2 regions of the Staphylococcus durrellii genome follow, and region 2 is predicted to be linked to the other one. Evidence: predicted binding sites of a transcription regulator. Region 2 holds the regulator's gene; the other holds the start of a gene.
What was found. Region 2 encodes LexA, which represses DNA repair genes until DNA is damaged. Its sites were predicted from a motif close to CGAACATATGTTCG; they were not measured.
Positions count from the first base shown of each region.

Region 1: the regulator LexA is predicted to act here: its motif matches at 6,326-6,339, upstream of uvrB (excinuclease ABC subunit UvrB).

Region 1 is NZ_JADIIO010000001.1:1,918,634-1,927,027, forward strand. Features, by position in the region: gene hprK (HPr(Ser) kinase/phosphatase) at 1-756, opposite strand, end outside; gene uvrA (excinuclease ABC subunit UvrA) at 1,362-4,199, opposite strand; gene uvrB (excinuclease ABC subunit UvrB) at 4,209-6,191, opposite strand; gene ISP02_RS09265 (CsbA family protein) at 6,464-6,700, opposite strand; gene ISP02_RS09270 (YfbR-like 5'-deoxynucleotidase) at 6,706-7,347, opposite strand; gene ISP02_RS09275 (CHAP domain-containing protein) at 7,601-8,394, opposite strand, start outside.
Region 2 is NZ_JADIIO010000001.1:1,449,546-1,457,939, reverse strand. Features, by position in the region: gene rpmG (50S ribosomal protein L33) at 39-188, opposite strand; gene rpsN (30S ribosomal protein S14) at 409-678, shown strand; gene guaC (GMP reductase) at 868-1,845, shown strand; gene ISP02_RS07080 (CAP domain-containing protein) at 1,856-2,878, shown strand; gene lexA (transcriptional repressor LexA) at 3,085-3,708, opposite strand; gene sosA (DNA damage-induced cell division inhibitor SosA) at 3,850-4,095, shown strand; gene ISP02_RS07065 (DUF896 domain-containing protein) at 4,198-4,464, shown strand; gene tkt (transketolase) at 4,543-6,531, shown strand; gene ISP02_RS07055 (YneF family protein) at 6,750-6,989, shown strand; gene ISP02_RS07050 (hypothetical protein) at 7,129-7,806, shown strand; gene ISP02_RS07045 (hypothetical protein) at 8,021-8,194, shown strand; gene ISP02_RS07040 (CcdC family protein) at 8,389-8,394, shown strand, end outside.

The sequences.
Region 1 (8,394 bases), 470 kb from region 2:
TAAAATGCGTAACGTTTCTTCATTTAGTCCTACTCGATCATATAGTTTATCTTTATGCCAATTTTCTAAATGAATATTTAAGCGAATTCTTTTTTCAGTCAAAATCGAACCTGCACCAAATAAAGTCATAACATTAATAATACCTAATCCACGAATCTCTAATAGATGCTCGATTAGTTTAGGTGGCTTACCAATTAATTCATCTTTACTGACCTCACGAATCTCAACATTGTCATCCGCTACAAGCCTATGTCCACGTTTAACAAGTTCTAAGGCCGTTTCACTTTTACCAATTCCTGAATCGCCAGTAATCATTACTCCAACACCGTAAACATCGACGAGTACACCATGTAATGAAGTTGTACGTGCAAGTTCATGTTCTAAAAATGTAGTCAAACGACTCATTAATTGTGTCGTAGCAACCGTCGACATAATTAAAGGCGTTTCTAATTCTTTGGCAGCTTCGATTAATTCTTCTGGCGGTTCTAAATCTCTCGTAACAATAATTGCCGGCGTTTCGGGACGACAGAGTTTTCTCATTCTACCTTGTCTTTCTTCATCCGGTAGTAAATTGTAAAAAGATAATTCAGTAGTACCTAATAATTGAATACGGTCAGATGCATAGTGAGAAAAATAACCTGCCATTTCTAACCCAGGTCTAGAAATATCTGTATTCTTAATTTGTTTATTTAAGCCGGCTTCACCAGCTATAAGTTCAAGTTCAAACCGCTCCACTAAATCTTTAGTAGTTAACATAGGTTCACCTCACTAATATTTTCCTATACGTATTATGTTCATATCATATCAAAAAGTTACTAGTAAACATAATCAAATAACGTGTAATTTGTATGACCACTTACGTATATAAGGCATTTATTTATTAATTATATACGATTAGCCACAATAACGTCGAAATTTATTTATTTTTTATAATGAGATTATTATTTTAACTCATACGTAATTCAGTATTAGAACACCACAGTACAATCATTTATAAATTTTATAATTAAATGACTCTGGGATATGAATACTAAAAGAGCACCCTATACATGATTGCAAAGATAAAAATAATTTATAGGCCACATTTATAAACATACTACGTATTATATGGCTCTCTTTCCTAACAAGATGATGTTTTTTAGAATTTTACTCGAACGTCGTCTCGAGAAATAAATAAAATCAAAAATGAACTTGGCTGTTTCTGAATGACATTAAACATAAGAAAGTCTGTAGCGCAAAGAGCTACAAAATTTCATAAAAGCAAAGAAAACGTCAACTTCTACATTGTTTCAATAGAAATTGACGTTTGTGTTTTAGTCAAAGACACTTATGTCTCAGAGACTCATGTATCCATATTTAAGTTAACTATGAACGCTATCTCGTTCTAATACGTGTTTTAAATATTGACCTGTATAACTAGATTCTACTTGCGCAATTGCTTCAGGTGTACCAGTAGCGATAATCGTACCACCACCATCGCCGCCTTCCGGACCTAAGTCAATAATATGGTCGGCCGTCTTTATAACGTCTAAATTATGTTCAATGATAACGACCGTATCTCCATTTTCAACTAATGTATTTAATACATTTAATAAGCGTCCTATATCATCCACATGTAACCCTGTAGTTGGTTCATCCAAAATATAAATAGACTTCCCAGTTGAACGTTTGTGTAATTCTGAGGCTAGCTTAACACGTTGTGCTTCCCCGCCAGATAAAGTTGTAGCAGGTTGTCCCAGTGTCACATAGCCTAATCCTACATCGACTAACGTTTTTAATTTGCGATGAATTTTAGGTACATTCTCGAAGAAGTATGTTGCTTCCTCAGCAGTCATGTTTAATATGTCTGCAATATTTTTGCCTTTATAAGTCACTTCAAGCGTTTCGCGATTATAGCGTGACCCATCACATACTTCACAAGGTACATAAACATCAGGTAAAAAATGCATTTCTATTTTAATAATGCCATCACCTTTACAAGCTTCACAGCGTCCACCTTTAACGTTAAAACTAAATCTACCTTTGGAGTAACCTCTTACTTTTGCTTCATTAGTTTGAGCGAATATATCTCTAATATCGTCAAAAACACCTGTATAAGTTGCAGGGTTAGAACGAGGTGTACGCCCTATTGGTGATTGATCAATATCAATTATGCGTTCCAATTGGTCTATGCCTTCGACCGCATCACAATCCCCTGGTTTCACTTTAGATTTGTTTATTTCTTTTGCTAGGGATTTATACAACACTTGGTTTACAAGAGAACTTTTACCAGAACCAGAAACGCCTGTAACAACTGTCATCGTTGATAATGGGAAATCAACATCAACATTTTTTAGATTATTGCTACGTGCACCTTTAACACTTATTTTTCTATCAGTAATTTCTCGTCTTTGTTCAGGTACATCTATTCTCTTTTTGCCACTTAAATATTGACCTGTTAATGAACCTTTACTTTTCATAACTTGTTTTGGTGTACCACTAGCAACAATTTCGCCACCATGATCACCAGCACCTGGTCCGACATCGACTAAATAATCCGCAGCACGCATCGTATCATCATCATGTTCAACTACTATAAGTGTATTACCTAAATCTCTCATTTCTTTTAGCGTCTCGATAAGACGATCATTATCTCGTTGATGTAAGCCGATAGAAGGCTCATCTAAAACATAAAGTACACCTGACAGTCTTGAACCTATTTGAGTCGCTAATCTAATACGTTGTGCTTCTCCACCTGAAAGTGTACCTGATGAACGATTTAACGTTAGATACTCTAAACCAACATTAAATAAAAATTTCAAACGTGAAATAATTTCTTTTAATATTTGGTTTGCTATTGTTCTATCTTGATTAGATAGTTCAATATTTTCATAGTAATCAAGTGCTTCTTTAATAGATTTATTAATTACTTCACCAATATTTAGTTTTGATACGTAAACAGACAATGCCTCTCTACTTAAACGTTGTCCATGACAAGTTTCACAAGGTAATTCTGTCATATATTTACTCATCATTTCACGTACATATTCTGATGGGGAATCATGGTAACGACGATTGATATTATTAATTACGCCTTCAAATTCCATCGTACGTGTTCTAGTTTGACCGTTACGTTGTTTAAAAGTAAATTCTATTTCTTTACCCTGTGAACCATGCATTATAATATCTTTTTGTCTGTCAGTTAATTTTTTGTATGGTTTATCCATATTTATTTTATATACTTCACATACGCGTTTTAATAGTGTTGGATAAAAATCTGAACTTGTTGGTTCCCAAGGTACGATCGCACCTTCATTTAGCGTTAAGTTTTTGTCAGGCACAACTAAGTCCATATCAACAGTCAGTTTTTGACCTAGACCATCACACGTTGGACATGCACCAAACGGACTATTAAAACTAAACATTCTTGGTTCTAACTCACCGATTGAAAACCCACAAATTGGACATGCATGATTTTCCGAAAATTTTAATTCTTCGTCACCGATAACATCGACAACTAAATTTCCCTCTGCTAAACGTAAAGCAGTTTCTATAGAGTCTGCTAAACGTGTTTCAATACCTTCTTTAACAACGAGTCTATCTACTACAACTTCAATAGTATGATTTTTATTTTTATCAAGCTCTGGTACTTCGTTAATATCTGTAATTTCATCATCGACACGTACACGAACGTATCCTTTTTTACTAATGTCGTCGATTAATTTTTCGTGTGATCCCTTGCGATGTGATACTACAGGTGCAAGTAGTTGAATTTTAGTGCGCTCTTCTAAATTCAATATTCTATCCGTCATTTGCTGTACCGTTTGTGACTCTATTTCAATATGGTGGTTCGGACAATATGCTTTACCTACACGCGCATATAATAAGCGTATATAATCATATATTTCAGTAACTGTCGCTACAATTGATCTTGGATTTTTACTTGTTGTTTTTTGGTCTATTGAAATTGCAGGTGACAAACCTTCAATCGTATCGACATCAGGTTTATCCATTTGCCCTAAAAATTGACGTGCATAGGCACTTAACGACTCAACGTAACGTCTTTGTCCTTCCGCGTATATCGTATCAAAGGCAAGAGAAGATTTACCTGAACCAGAAAGACCAGTCATGACAATCAATTTATTTTTAGGGATTTCTATATCAACACTTTTTAAATTATGGGCGCGCGCCCCTTTAACTACAATAGATGGTTCTTTCATATATCAATGTCACCCTTCTGCTTTTAATTCAAATAACATATCTCTAAGTTCAGTCGCTTTTTCAAAGTCTAAGTCTTTAGCTGCTTGCTTCATTTCTTTTTCTATATTTTGAATTGTTTTTTCGCGTTCTTTCTTAGTCATTTTTTTAGGTACTTCTTTTTGTTTTTGCTCATTAGTGTCATCACTTTCAACTGTAGCGCTAATAACATCATGAATTTTTTTATTTATTGTCGTAGGTGTTATATCATATTTTTCATTGTAAGCCATTTGTATTTCTCGACGACGCTCAGTTTCATCGATAGCATAACGCATAGAGTCAGTTATTTTGTCACCATACATTATGACTTCACCTTCACTGTTACGTGCCGCACGACCGATCGTTTGTACTAAAGAACGTTCTGAACGTAAAAATCCTTCTTTATCAGCGTCTAAAATAACTACTAATGAAACTTCTGGAATATCTATACCCTCTCTTAATAAGTTAATTCCGACAACAACATCATAAGTTCCCATACGTAAATCTCTAATAATTTCAATACGTTCTAGTGTTTTTATTTCGGAGTGCAGATAATTGACTTTGATTCCCGCTTCTTTTAAGTAAGTCGTTAAATCTTCACTCATTTTTTTCGTTAATGTGGTAACGAGTACACGTTCATTTTTATCTATGCGGTCTTGAATTTCCCCTAATAGATCATCAATTTGGTTTTCAGTTGCGCGTACTTCGATTTTAGGATCGAGCAGGCCAGTAGGACGAATAATTTGTTCTACCATTTCGTCTGTGTGTTCAATTTCATACGGTCCTGGCGTTGCAGACACATATACAAGCTGATTGGTTTTTTCTTCAAATTCCTCAAATTTTAATGGTCTATTATCTAAGGCGCTTGGCAATCTAAAACCGTGATCTACTAACACCTGTTTACGTGCTCTGTCACCATTATACATGCCTCGCACTTGTGGTAACGTTACGTGTGATTCATCGACCATGATTAACCAATCATCACCAAAGTAATCTAATAATGTATAAGGTGTTGAACCTAATGGTCTTAAAGTTAAATGGACTGAATAGTTTTCAATACCAGAACAAAAACCCATTTCACGCATCATCTCTAAATCATAGTTTGTACGTTGTTCGAGTCTTTGTGCTTCTAATAATTTATTTTCGGATTTTAATTCTTCTAATCGTTCTTCTAGTTCATCTTCTATACGTTGGATAGCTGATTTCATTTTTTCTTCACGTGTTACGAAGTGAGAGGCAGGGAAAATTGCAAAGTGTTCGCGTTCACGTATCACTTCGCCGGTTAAATAATTTACTTCTCTTATTCTATCTATTTCGTCACCGAAAAACTCCACACGGATACACATCTCTTCACGAGAAGCGGGGAAAATTTCCACTACATCACCACGTACTCTAAATGTACCGCGTCGAAAATCAATATCGTTACGCATGTATTGTACGTCTACTAACTGACGTAATAATTCACTCCTATCCATTTCCATTCCAACTCTTACACTAACAACTAAGTCCCGGTATTCATCTGGATTACCCAAACCATAAATACAACTTACACTAGCAATAATAATGACGTCATCTCGTTCAAATAAAGCACTAGTGGCAGAGTGACGTAATTGGTCTATCTCATCGTTAATTGAAGCATCTTTTTCAATGAAGGTATCTGTGGAAGGCACATATGCTTCTGGTTGATAGTAATCATAATAACTAACAAAATATTCTACTCTATTTTCTGGAAAAAACTCTTTAAACTCACTGTATAATTGTCCTGCTAATGTTTTGTTGTGAGCGATAATTAGTGTTGGTTTACCAACTTCTTTAATAACGTTACTCATAGTAAACGTTTTACCTGTACCAGTCGCTCCTAGTAGTGTTTGATGTCTTTTCCCTTCATTTATACCATCTACAATTTTCTCTATAGCTTGGGGTTGATCACCCTCAGGTTTATAATCAGAAGCTAATTTAAATGAGTAATGTTCCATAAGTGATACATGCCTCCTATTTATTATCGCGCTACAAGTCTTTTTTAAATTTCAACTTGTTCGTATATAACATGTTATTTTACATAATTCTGTATTAGTTATACACTATTTTAACAGATTTAGTGTTTTTTATACAAACATTTGTTCGTTTTTAAAATTATTATTTCCCCAAATAAAAAACAAACATAGGTTGTGCTCTATGTTTGTTTGAGAATGTATATAGTATAAATGTATATAGACTTAACAATCAATTTTATTGTTTATTAAGTAATTTAATCATAATCATCGTCTTTCTGATGAAACTTTAAAGTATCAATAATGATATAACCTGCAAGAATAGAAACTACATCAATGAAGATTATCCATTCATCATGAAAGAATCCTTTTTGAACAGATACACCTATTAAGATAAGTGTTAATATTGTCCCTACCCATTTACTTCTAGTTAGCACACTAAATAAAATGACTAATACGCATGGAAAAAATGCTGCAAGTATGTACCATATCATACTATTCACTCATTTCTATTATTGATTAAATTCATTGTTGTATCATATAACTCAGATTTTGGAATATATTTTTCTTGTAACATTTCAGGAATTATATTTTTAATAAAATCTTGCACTGAATATAAGTGGTCAAATTGCATAATTGTTTCTAAAGACATTTCATAAATTTCAAAAAACAATGGTTCAGGGTTACGCTTTTGTATTTCACCTAACGTTTCATACAATAAGTCAATCTTATCGGCAACTGATAAGATTTGGCCCTCTAAAGAATCGTCTTTTCCCTCTTGAAGCCTTTCACGATAAATATTTTGAAAACGTTCTGGTATTTCTTCACTTATAAACGTTTCTACCATTTCTTCTTCTACTTGTGAGAACAATTTTTTTATTTCTCCACTTGCATATTTCACGGGCGTTTTGATATCCCCAGTAAATATTTCAGCAAAGTCATGGTTTAGTGCCTTTTCATATAAGCTTTTCCAATCTACAGTGCTACCACCATACTCTTCAACAGTGCCCAAATATTGTGCGATTTTCGTTACTTTGAACGAATGTGCAGCCACGTTATGTTCAAAATATTTAAATTTCCCAGGTAGTCTTATTAAAGTTTCTAAGTCAGATAAACGTTTAAAATATTGATGTACACCCATGACACATGCCTCCTCGTATATTTAAATAAAGATTATACTTGTTTCTATTAATTGAAGCAAATGTGATTATTATTACAAGACGATTTATCATGTTTGCTTTAATTAAATTATGCAATGTTTAGGTGTAATTTTCAAAAATAAAACGACCATAACTAAAATGTTTACAATCATACTTACCTTTTAATGGTATAAATAATAACCACTGGTGGTAATACGTGTTGTGTCATAGTTATAGTCGCTAACTTTTAATAATTTAGTGAATATATTGATACGCTGATGTGTTAGTAATCGTACGATAAGATTTTTTACCTAAGCCTTGCCAATTCATCTCGGACACGACAATTGAACCATCTTGATTCGTCTTTTCGACCACACCTACATGGCCAAATGGTCCAGCCGTTGTTTGAAATACTGCACCTACAGAAGGTTGATTATTCACTTTGAAACCTTGATTTTGAGCTGCAGAAGCCCAATTATTAGCATCTCCCCATAAAGTGCCAATTGATTTACCTAATTGTTGGCGGCGATCAAATGCATAATACGTACATTGGCCCCAGTCATAGTAATTATTATGACCAGTTACATTATACCTTTGTGATATAGATGAAGGCTGTTGTGTATATTTAGAATGATTTAATTCATAATTAGGTGCATGTGTATTCATATAGTAATGATTTGAAGGTTTGTTATTATATTTATACGTGTATTGATAAGTTTGTACAGTTGGATAAGTTTGTTGTTGTGCTGCATCCGTAGATGGCTTGAACTGCTCCTGCTGAGTATTTGCGTTTGAGTTATTATCAAATGGCGATAAATGTGCTGATCCCTTTTCAGTAATTGCGATAAGTTGTCCTTCTTGAATACTTTCGGTTAGATTTGGGTTTAATTCATATATTCTTTCTAAAGACACTTTATATTTGGTGCTAATTTTATATAATGTATCGCCCGTTTTAACTTCTACAATATCTTCATTAGGCAATAATATAGTCGTCCCTTCAACTACATATGTTGTATTTGGTGCGAATGCATTTAATTTAATGATGTCGG
Region 2 (8,394 bases):
GATTTTGTCGTATTAAAAGATAAGTTTGAATTTTACTTTTACTTTGTTTCGCGATGTAACGTATATTTGTTCAATCTAGGACAGAATTTTTTCAATTCAATTCTTTCAGGATTAGTACGCTTATTTTTTGTAGTTATATAGTTACGATCGCCGCATTCAGTGCAAGCTAAAGTTATGTTTACGCGCAAAATATAACATCCTTTCTCTAATTAGTAATGCTTACGATTTAAGATTGTATCACATGCTCATACATAGCGCAATAATTCAGTTGTAAATTTTGATGAAAACAGAGAAGTTATAGCTAATCAAAACAGTATAATGGATAATTTAATAATTTATAGTTGATAAATTAAAATTATGTGATAATATTTAAAACGTAATCGTTACGATTTGATAGGAGGAATTATAATGGCTAAAAAATCAAAAATAGCTAAAGAACAAAAACGAGAAGCACTCGTTAATCAATATTATGAATTACGTAAAGAGCTTAAAGCTAAGGGTGATTATGAAGCTTTACGCAAATTACCAAGAGATTCTTCACCAACTAGGTTAACACGTCGTTGTAAAGTAACAGGTAGACCGAGAGGCGTATTAAGAAAATTTGAAATGTCTAGAATTGCTTTTCGAGAACATGCTCATAAAGGTCAAATTCCAGGTGTTAAAAAATCAAGTTGGTAAATTAGTACTAAAGCCCGTTTACATTTGATATAAAACAATGTATATTATCTATTGGTAATAAAGCCGAATAAATGATTGTTCGTAAATAACTATATATTTAATTATTTGTGACTATATTTGTTCATTATTTGGCGATAATGCTTACCATTTAATAGTTGTTTTAATAAAAATGTTAGGAGTATATATATTATGAAAATTTTTGATTATGAAGATATCCAACTTATACCTAATAAATGTATAGTTAATAGCAGGTCAGAATGTGATACGACGATAAAATTTGGGCCTAAATCATTCAAATTACCAGTTGTTCCAGCTAATATGCAAACAGTAATGAATGAATCTTTAGCAGAATGGTTCGCTCAAAATGATTATTTCTATATTATGCATCGTTTTGATGAGGAAGCTCGAATTCCTTTCATAAGTAAAATGCAAGATCAAGGTTTATTTGCCTCTATCTCTGTCGGGGTTAAAGAACGTGAATTTGGTTTTGTAGAACAACTTAAAGCAGAAAATGTAATTCCTGAATATATAACAATTGATATAGCACATGGTCACTCTGACTCAGTAATTAATATGATTAAACATATTAAAAAACATATACCAGATACATTTATTATCGCAGGTAATGTTGGTACACCAGAAGGGGTTCGTGAGTTAGAAAATGCAGGTGCAGATGCTACTAAAGTTGGTATTGGTCCAGGACGTGTTTGTATAACTAAAATTAAGACAGGTTTCGGTACTGGTGGCTGGCAATTATCAGCACTAAATCATTGTAGTAAAGCGGCTCGTAAACCAATTATTGCTGATGGTGGTATAAGAACACATGGTGATATTGCGAAATCTATTCGTTTTGGGGCATCTATGGTTATGGTTGGATCATTATTTGCTGCTCACGAAGAATCGCCTGGTGAAACAGTTGAATTAGAAGGTAAGCTATACAAAGAATATTTTGGTAGTGCTTCTGAATTCCAAAAAGGTGAACACAAAAACGTCGAAGGTAAAAAAATGTTTGTAGAACATAAAGGGTCTTTAAAAGATACTTTAGTAGAAATGCAACAAGATTTACAAAGTTCAATTTCATATGCAGGTGGTAATGATTTAACTTCATTAAGAAAAGTAGATTATGTAATTGTACGTAACTCTATTTTTAACGGTGATAGAGACTAACTTATAGTAGGTGTTTAACATCCGAAAACTATTATTTTATATTATTATATTTCTAGGGTTAATAATTGTTTTACCTATTAAAGAACCTGATTTTATGATGCATGTCCAACAACAAGCTAGAACTAAAGTAGATGCTTGGACGAACAATGATAATATCGCAAATAAAGAGTTGAAGATACCTAGTAAACAAGAATTTGCATTGAATAATGTTCAAATGAATATGACTAAAGCTCAGGTTGAAAATAAATTAGGCAAAGCACAAAGGATAACAACGAATGAATATGGTACAAAATGGTATAGTTACTATACGAAAGATTATCAAGATTTTATAATGGTCAGTTATATTGATAGTAAAGTTAATGGCTTATATACTAACCAAAACGTAATTTCTTCACAATCGAAAATAAAATATGGCACGCCTAAGGAATTAGTGCGTCAACGTTTAGGTAAGCCAATAACTGAAAAACGTAAAGATAACGTGCGTTATGAAATTGATAATAAAGAATACGATACTTTCCATAAACATAATATATATACAACTGCATTTTATGATAAACACAGTAAAAATAATCTAACATCAATCTTATTGGTAAGTAATCAAATGGAAAATCGCTTGCGTGGACAATACGGACCACCTTCAGATGAATTGAAAAAAAGCTTTGAATTGCAAAATTTTGATCTTGTTAATGCTGAACGAGTTCAACACAATCTATCAACGCTATCTTATAGTGATGAAGCATCTAATACAGCACGTAAGCATAGTGACGATATGGCGCAACATCATTATTTTGACCATACAGATTTAAAAGGTAATTCGCCATTTGATAGACTTAAGGCAGATAATATTAATTTTAATGCTGCTGGTGAAAATTTAGCTTATGGGCAAGTTGATAGCATATATGCTCATGAAGGCTTAATGAACTCTCTAGGCCATAGAAAAAACATTTTACGTACAAGTTATCACAAACTTGGAGTAGGTGTATCATTTAATTCGAATAAACAACCTTACTGGACTGAAAATTACACAAATTAATGTTTAACAAAATGTTTTCAGGGTATCTTTAGTGTGTAAGGATGAGATATTTATGAAGGCTAAAAAACAAAAGAAAAAAGCCGATATATTAGAAAAAATTAAAGACGTTTTAGAGAAAAAATAAGCGATTGAGTCTTAGACTCAATCGCTTATTTTTATTGTATTAACCACAAGTCGTTTAATTTTATGAGAGTGTCTAGTGTAAATTACATTTCTCTAAAAAGACCGACAACTTTACCAAGAACTGTCACTTGCTCTAAATATATAGGTTCCATTGTGCTATTTTCAGGTTGAAGTCTATAACGTGTTTTTTCTTTATAAAATCTTTTTACTGTAGCTTCATTTTCTTCTGTCATAGCTACAATAATATCTCCGTTCTCAGCAATAGTTTGGCTCCTAACGATTACTTTATCCCCATCTAAAATTCCAGCTTCAATCATACTATCCCCAACAACATTTAATATGAAAATATCGCTGTTATGAGTAGAAGTGAAATGTTCCGGTAATGGAAAGTATTCTTCGACATTTTCAACAGCAGTAATAGGTATACCAGCTGTAACTTTACCAATTACTGGGACGTGAATTGTTTCTTCATTATTTACAGGTTCACTTAATAGTTCAGAAACAATTTCTATGGCGCGTGGTTTTGTAGGGTCACGACGAATGTAACCTTTTTCTTCTAGTCTAGATAAATGACCGTGAACCGTAGAACTAGATGCTAAACCAACAGCTTCTCCTATTTCACGAACACTTGGTGGATATCCTTTAGATTGAACGATTTGCTTAATATAATCGAAAATTTCTGTTTGACGTTTAGTTAATTCTCTCATAATAGGCACTCCCTAAATTAATTTGTCTCAATTATAGCATGAGTTATATTTGTTTACAAACGTTTGTTCGTTTTTGCATTGACATAGAACGCGTGTTCTGATAAATTAGTAATACAAACAAACGTTCTGGGAGTGAATATAATGACTAAACAATATATAAAACAATACAAAACTTATTTAATCGTCCTTTTAGCTACTATGGTACTATGTGTGATTTTTTTAATATCTGCAGATTTTGATACTAAATCAGAACAAACGTACGAAATGACGGACCATCAGATTACAAATCTTTCAAAGGGAACAATGGCAAACACCATGAAATCTAATGAGAATTCCAATGAAAATGACGAACATACACCGAACCAAACATTTGCGATTATTCGGTAGTAATACTGTATCAATAGATATGTTGAAGTGAGCGAAAACATTTAGTTTCGCTCACTTTTTTGATACTATTTGTATTGAGTAAATAACCATGGAGGTATTGCTATGAGTAGTAATGAAGTTAATATTGATAGAATTAATGAATTAGCTAAAAAGAAAAAAGAATCAGGTTTAACTGAAACTGAGGCAAAAGAACAGTCTAAGCTTAGAGAAGCCTATTTACAGTCATTTAGAAAAGGTTTCAAACAGCAAATTGAAAATACAAGAGTTATTGACCCTGAAGGTAATGATGTAACACCTGATAAAGTTAAAAAGATATTAGATGAAAAAGATAACGAAGATAAAAATGAGCAAGATAATAACAAAAACTAATCTTATTTTTTTAAATTAATAGATAAATAAGTTATAATAGTAGTTGTGTTATGCTACTTAAGAAAGGAAGTTGTTTAGATGTTTAATAAAAAAGACCAATTAGCTGTTGATACTATTAGAGCTTTGAGTATCGATGCTGTTGAACAAGCAAACTCAGGGCATCCAGGTTTACCTATGGGTGCGGCACCAATGGCGTATACTTTATGGACTCGCCACTTGAATTTTAATCCCCAATCAAAAGATTACTTTAACAGAGACCGTTTTGTTTTATCTGCGGGACATGGTTCTGCTTTACTTTACAGTTTATTACATGTTTCAGGAAGCTTAGAACTTGAAGAATTAAAACAATTTAGACAGTGGGGTTCTAAAACACCAGGTCACCCTGAATTTAGACACACTGATGGCGTTGAAGTAACTACAGGTCCACTTGGGCAAGGTTTAGCAATGTCAGTTGGTTTAGCTTTAGCTGAAAAACATTTAGCAGGTAAATTCAATAAAGAAGATGCTAAAGTTGTAGACCATTACACTTATGTAATTGCATCTGATGGTGACTTAATGGAAGGAATTTCACATGAAGCAGCTTCATTCGCTGGTCACAATAAATTAGATAAATTAATCGTATTATATGATTCTAATGATATTTCACTAGATGGTGATTTAAATAAAGCTTTTTCTGAAGACGTTAAAAAACGCTTTGAATCATATGGATGGCATCATATTTTAGTTAAAGATGGCAATGATTTAAATGCTATTGACAAAGCAATTGAAAAAGCTAAAACTCAAGATGCTCCAACTATGATTGAAGTCAAAACTGTTATTGGTTTTGGTGCTCCGAATAAAGCAGGCACTCATGGCGTACATGGCGCACCTTTAGGTGAAGATGAAAGAAAGCTTGCACTTGAAAATTACGGTCTAGATCCAGAACAACGTTTCAACGTGCCAGATGAGGTTTATGAAATCTTCTCAGAAAATATGTTGAAGCGTGCTAATGAAAATGAAGAAGCATGGAATAAATTAGTTGAAGAATATGTTTCTAAATATCCTGAATTAGGTTCAGATTTTAAATTAGCTATTAGTGGTAAATTACCAGAAAATTATCAAGATGCTTTACCTGAATTTGAAGCAGGACACAGTGGTGCTTCTCGTGCTGATTCAGGAGAAGTTATTCAAGCAATCAGCAAAACTGTTCCTTCGTTCTTTGGCGGTTCAGCCGATTTAGCTGGTTCAAACAAATCAAATGTTAAAGATTCTAATGACTTTAATGCTACTACTCCAGAAGGTAAAAACATTTGGTTCGGTGTTCGTGAATTTGCAATGGGTGCTGCTGTTAATGGTATGGCTGCTCACGGTGGTTTACATCCATACGGTGCAACATTCTTTGTATTTAGCGACTACCTAAAACCAGCATTAAGATTATCAGCAATCATGGGACTTAACTCTACATTTATCTTTACACATGATTCAATAGCTGTTGGTGAAGATGGTCCTACACATGAACCAGTTGAGCAATTAGCTGGATTACGTGCTATTCCTAATATGAATGTTATTCGTCCTGCTGATGGTAATGAAACTCGTGTTGCTTGGGAAGTAGCGTTAGAATCAGAAAACACACCAACTTCATTAGTATTGACTCGTCAAAACTTAACAGCTTTAGACTTACCTAAAGAAGTAGTTGAAGAAGGCGTACGTAAAGGTGCTTACGTTGTATATGAATCTGAAAAAGATGCAGAATTCTTATTATTAGCTACTGGTTCAGAAGTCAATTTAGCAGTTGATGCTGCTAAAGATTTAGATGCTCAAGGTAAAGGTGTGCGTGTTGTATCTATGCCTAACTGGAACGCATTTGATCAACAATCAGATGAATATAAAGAATCAGTAATCCCATCATCAATTACTAAACGTGTAGCTATCGAAATGGCTTCATCACTAGGTTGGCATAAATATGTAGGTACTGAAGGTAAAGTAATCGGTATCGATACATTTGGCGCTAGTGCTCCTGGTGACTTAGTAGTTGAAAAATATGGTTTCACTAAAGAAAACGTATTAAATCAAATTCAAACATTTTAATTAATCTCTTATAATTAAAATTATTAAAGACATAAGAGCATGGCTCTTATGTCTTTTTTCTTTAATAGTAAAATGTTAATACTTAAACCAATGTATGTTTACAAATCTAAATTAAAATTGATATAATACTTAAGGTTAAATATATTTAAGGCGAAACTTCCTTGAAATAAAATATATATTTTAGTAAAATGCATTAGGATAGGAAAGTGGGTGAAACAATGGCAATTTGGTTAGCAGTTATTTTAATCGTAATAGCACTAATCATAGGTTTAGTAGGTGGCTTCTTCCTTGCAAGAAAGTATATGATGGATTACTTTAAAAAGAACCCACCAATTAATGAAGAAATGTTACGTATGATGATGATGCAAATGGGTCAAAAACCATCTCAAAAGAAAATTAATCAAATGATGACAATGATGAATAAAAATATGGACAGTAATATGAAAAAATCTAAATAATATGTCATTTATAGACTGGTACATCCTCATAGGAGTGATTGCCAGTCTTTTTGTATTGAATGATATATACGAGAATTTAAGGCAAATAAATGTTAAAGTAAATAGACATATCACTAAAATGTAGTGGGAGGCATAGGAAATGAAATTAAATAAAATAATCATTTATACAGATAAATTAGCAGAAATTCAAACTTTTTATGTTAATCATTTAGGTTTACCATTAAACCAAGACGAAGAAGATTTTTTCTCGATATTAGTTGGTTATAGTGAATTAATATTCAAATATAGTGAGACGATTACAAATCCTTATTATCATTTTGCATTTGATATCCCCCCGCAAATGTTTAGTGAAGTTAAAGACTGGCTACAACAACGTGTTGAATTATTGACAGAGAAAGGGCAAGACGAAATCTATTTTAGTGGTTTTGATGCTAAGTCAGTGTATTTTTATGATTCCGCACACAATATAGTTGAATTTATGGCGAGAAATGAATATCGAAATAAAACTCAAGCTAATCATTTTACTATAGATGAAATAATAGGTATTAGTGAAATAGGGTTAGTCATTGATGACCTAGAACAATCAATGGAAACTTTAAAAAAATATAATTATAGTAATATATCAAATTATATCGACGAGGATAGTTTAAATTTTATTTTCAAAGATAATGACTCTACATATTTATTACTAACAAAAGCTGAAAGACGATGGTTATTTTCAGATAAATTAGCGAAGGTTTTACCTATTACAGTAGAAACAGATAGTGAGCAAATTGAAGTTGTTAATGGAGAATTAATTATTAATAAATTAAAATAGCATACTTATAATAATTGGTTTTGTAACATTTAAATATTGAAAAAGTAACGCCAATTTTCCAAATTTAATAAAAAATTTAAATTTCTTGGATCTATAGTCACTGCAAGACCCAAGCTGTTTTAATGATTATCAAATCGTTTGATTTTTCAGAAAATTATTTGAATGCTTTTTCGATATGTTATATAATCAAGAACATAGAGGAGGCTAATAATTTATGAAAGATGCTTTTGATATGGAAGACAAGGAAGTTTTGGATCGATTATCTTGTGCTCACATCAATTTTAGTAATGATGTTGAGTTTAAAGAATATAATAAAGCTATCCAAACTCATGACATGAATTATCTTAGACAAACACTTAATAACATGAATTCAACAGCTACAATGTAAAAGTTTAGAAATATAAAAATAAGCCTTGTGAAAGGCTTATTTTTTATGTGCTTGAAAGGTTTAATATTATGACATTTTTATGTATATTACTTTATAAAGGCTAATCTGAATTATAATTACTGGTCATTTATATATATAGTGTTATAATATCGTTTGTGAATATAAGCTGTAGACTATTAAAGAAGGTGTAATTGTTGGCG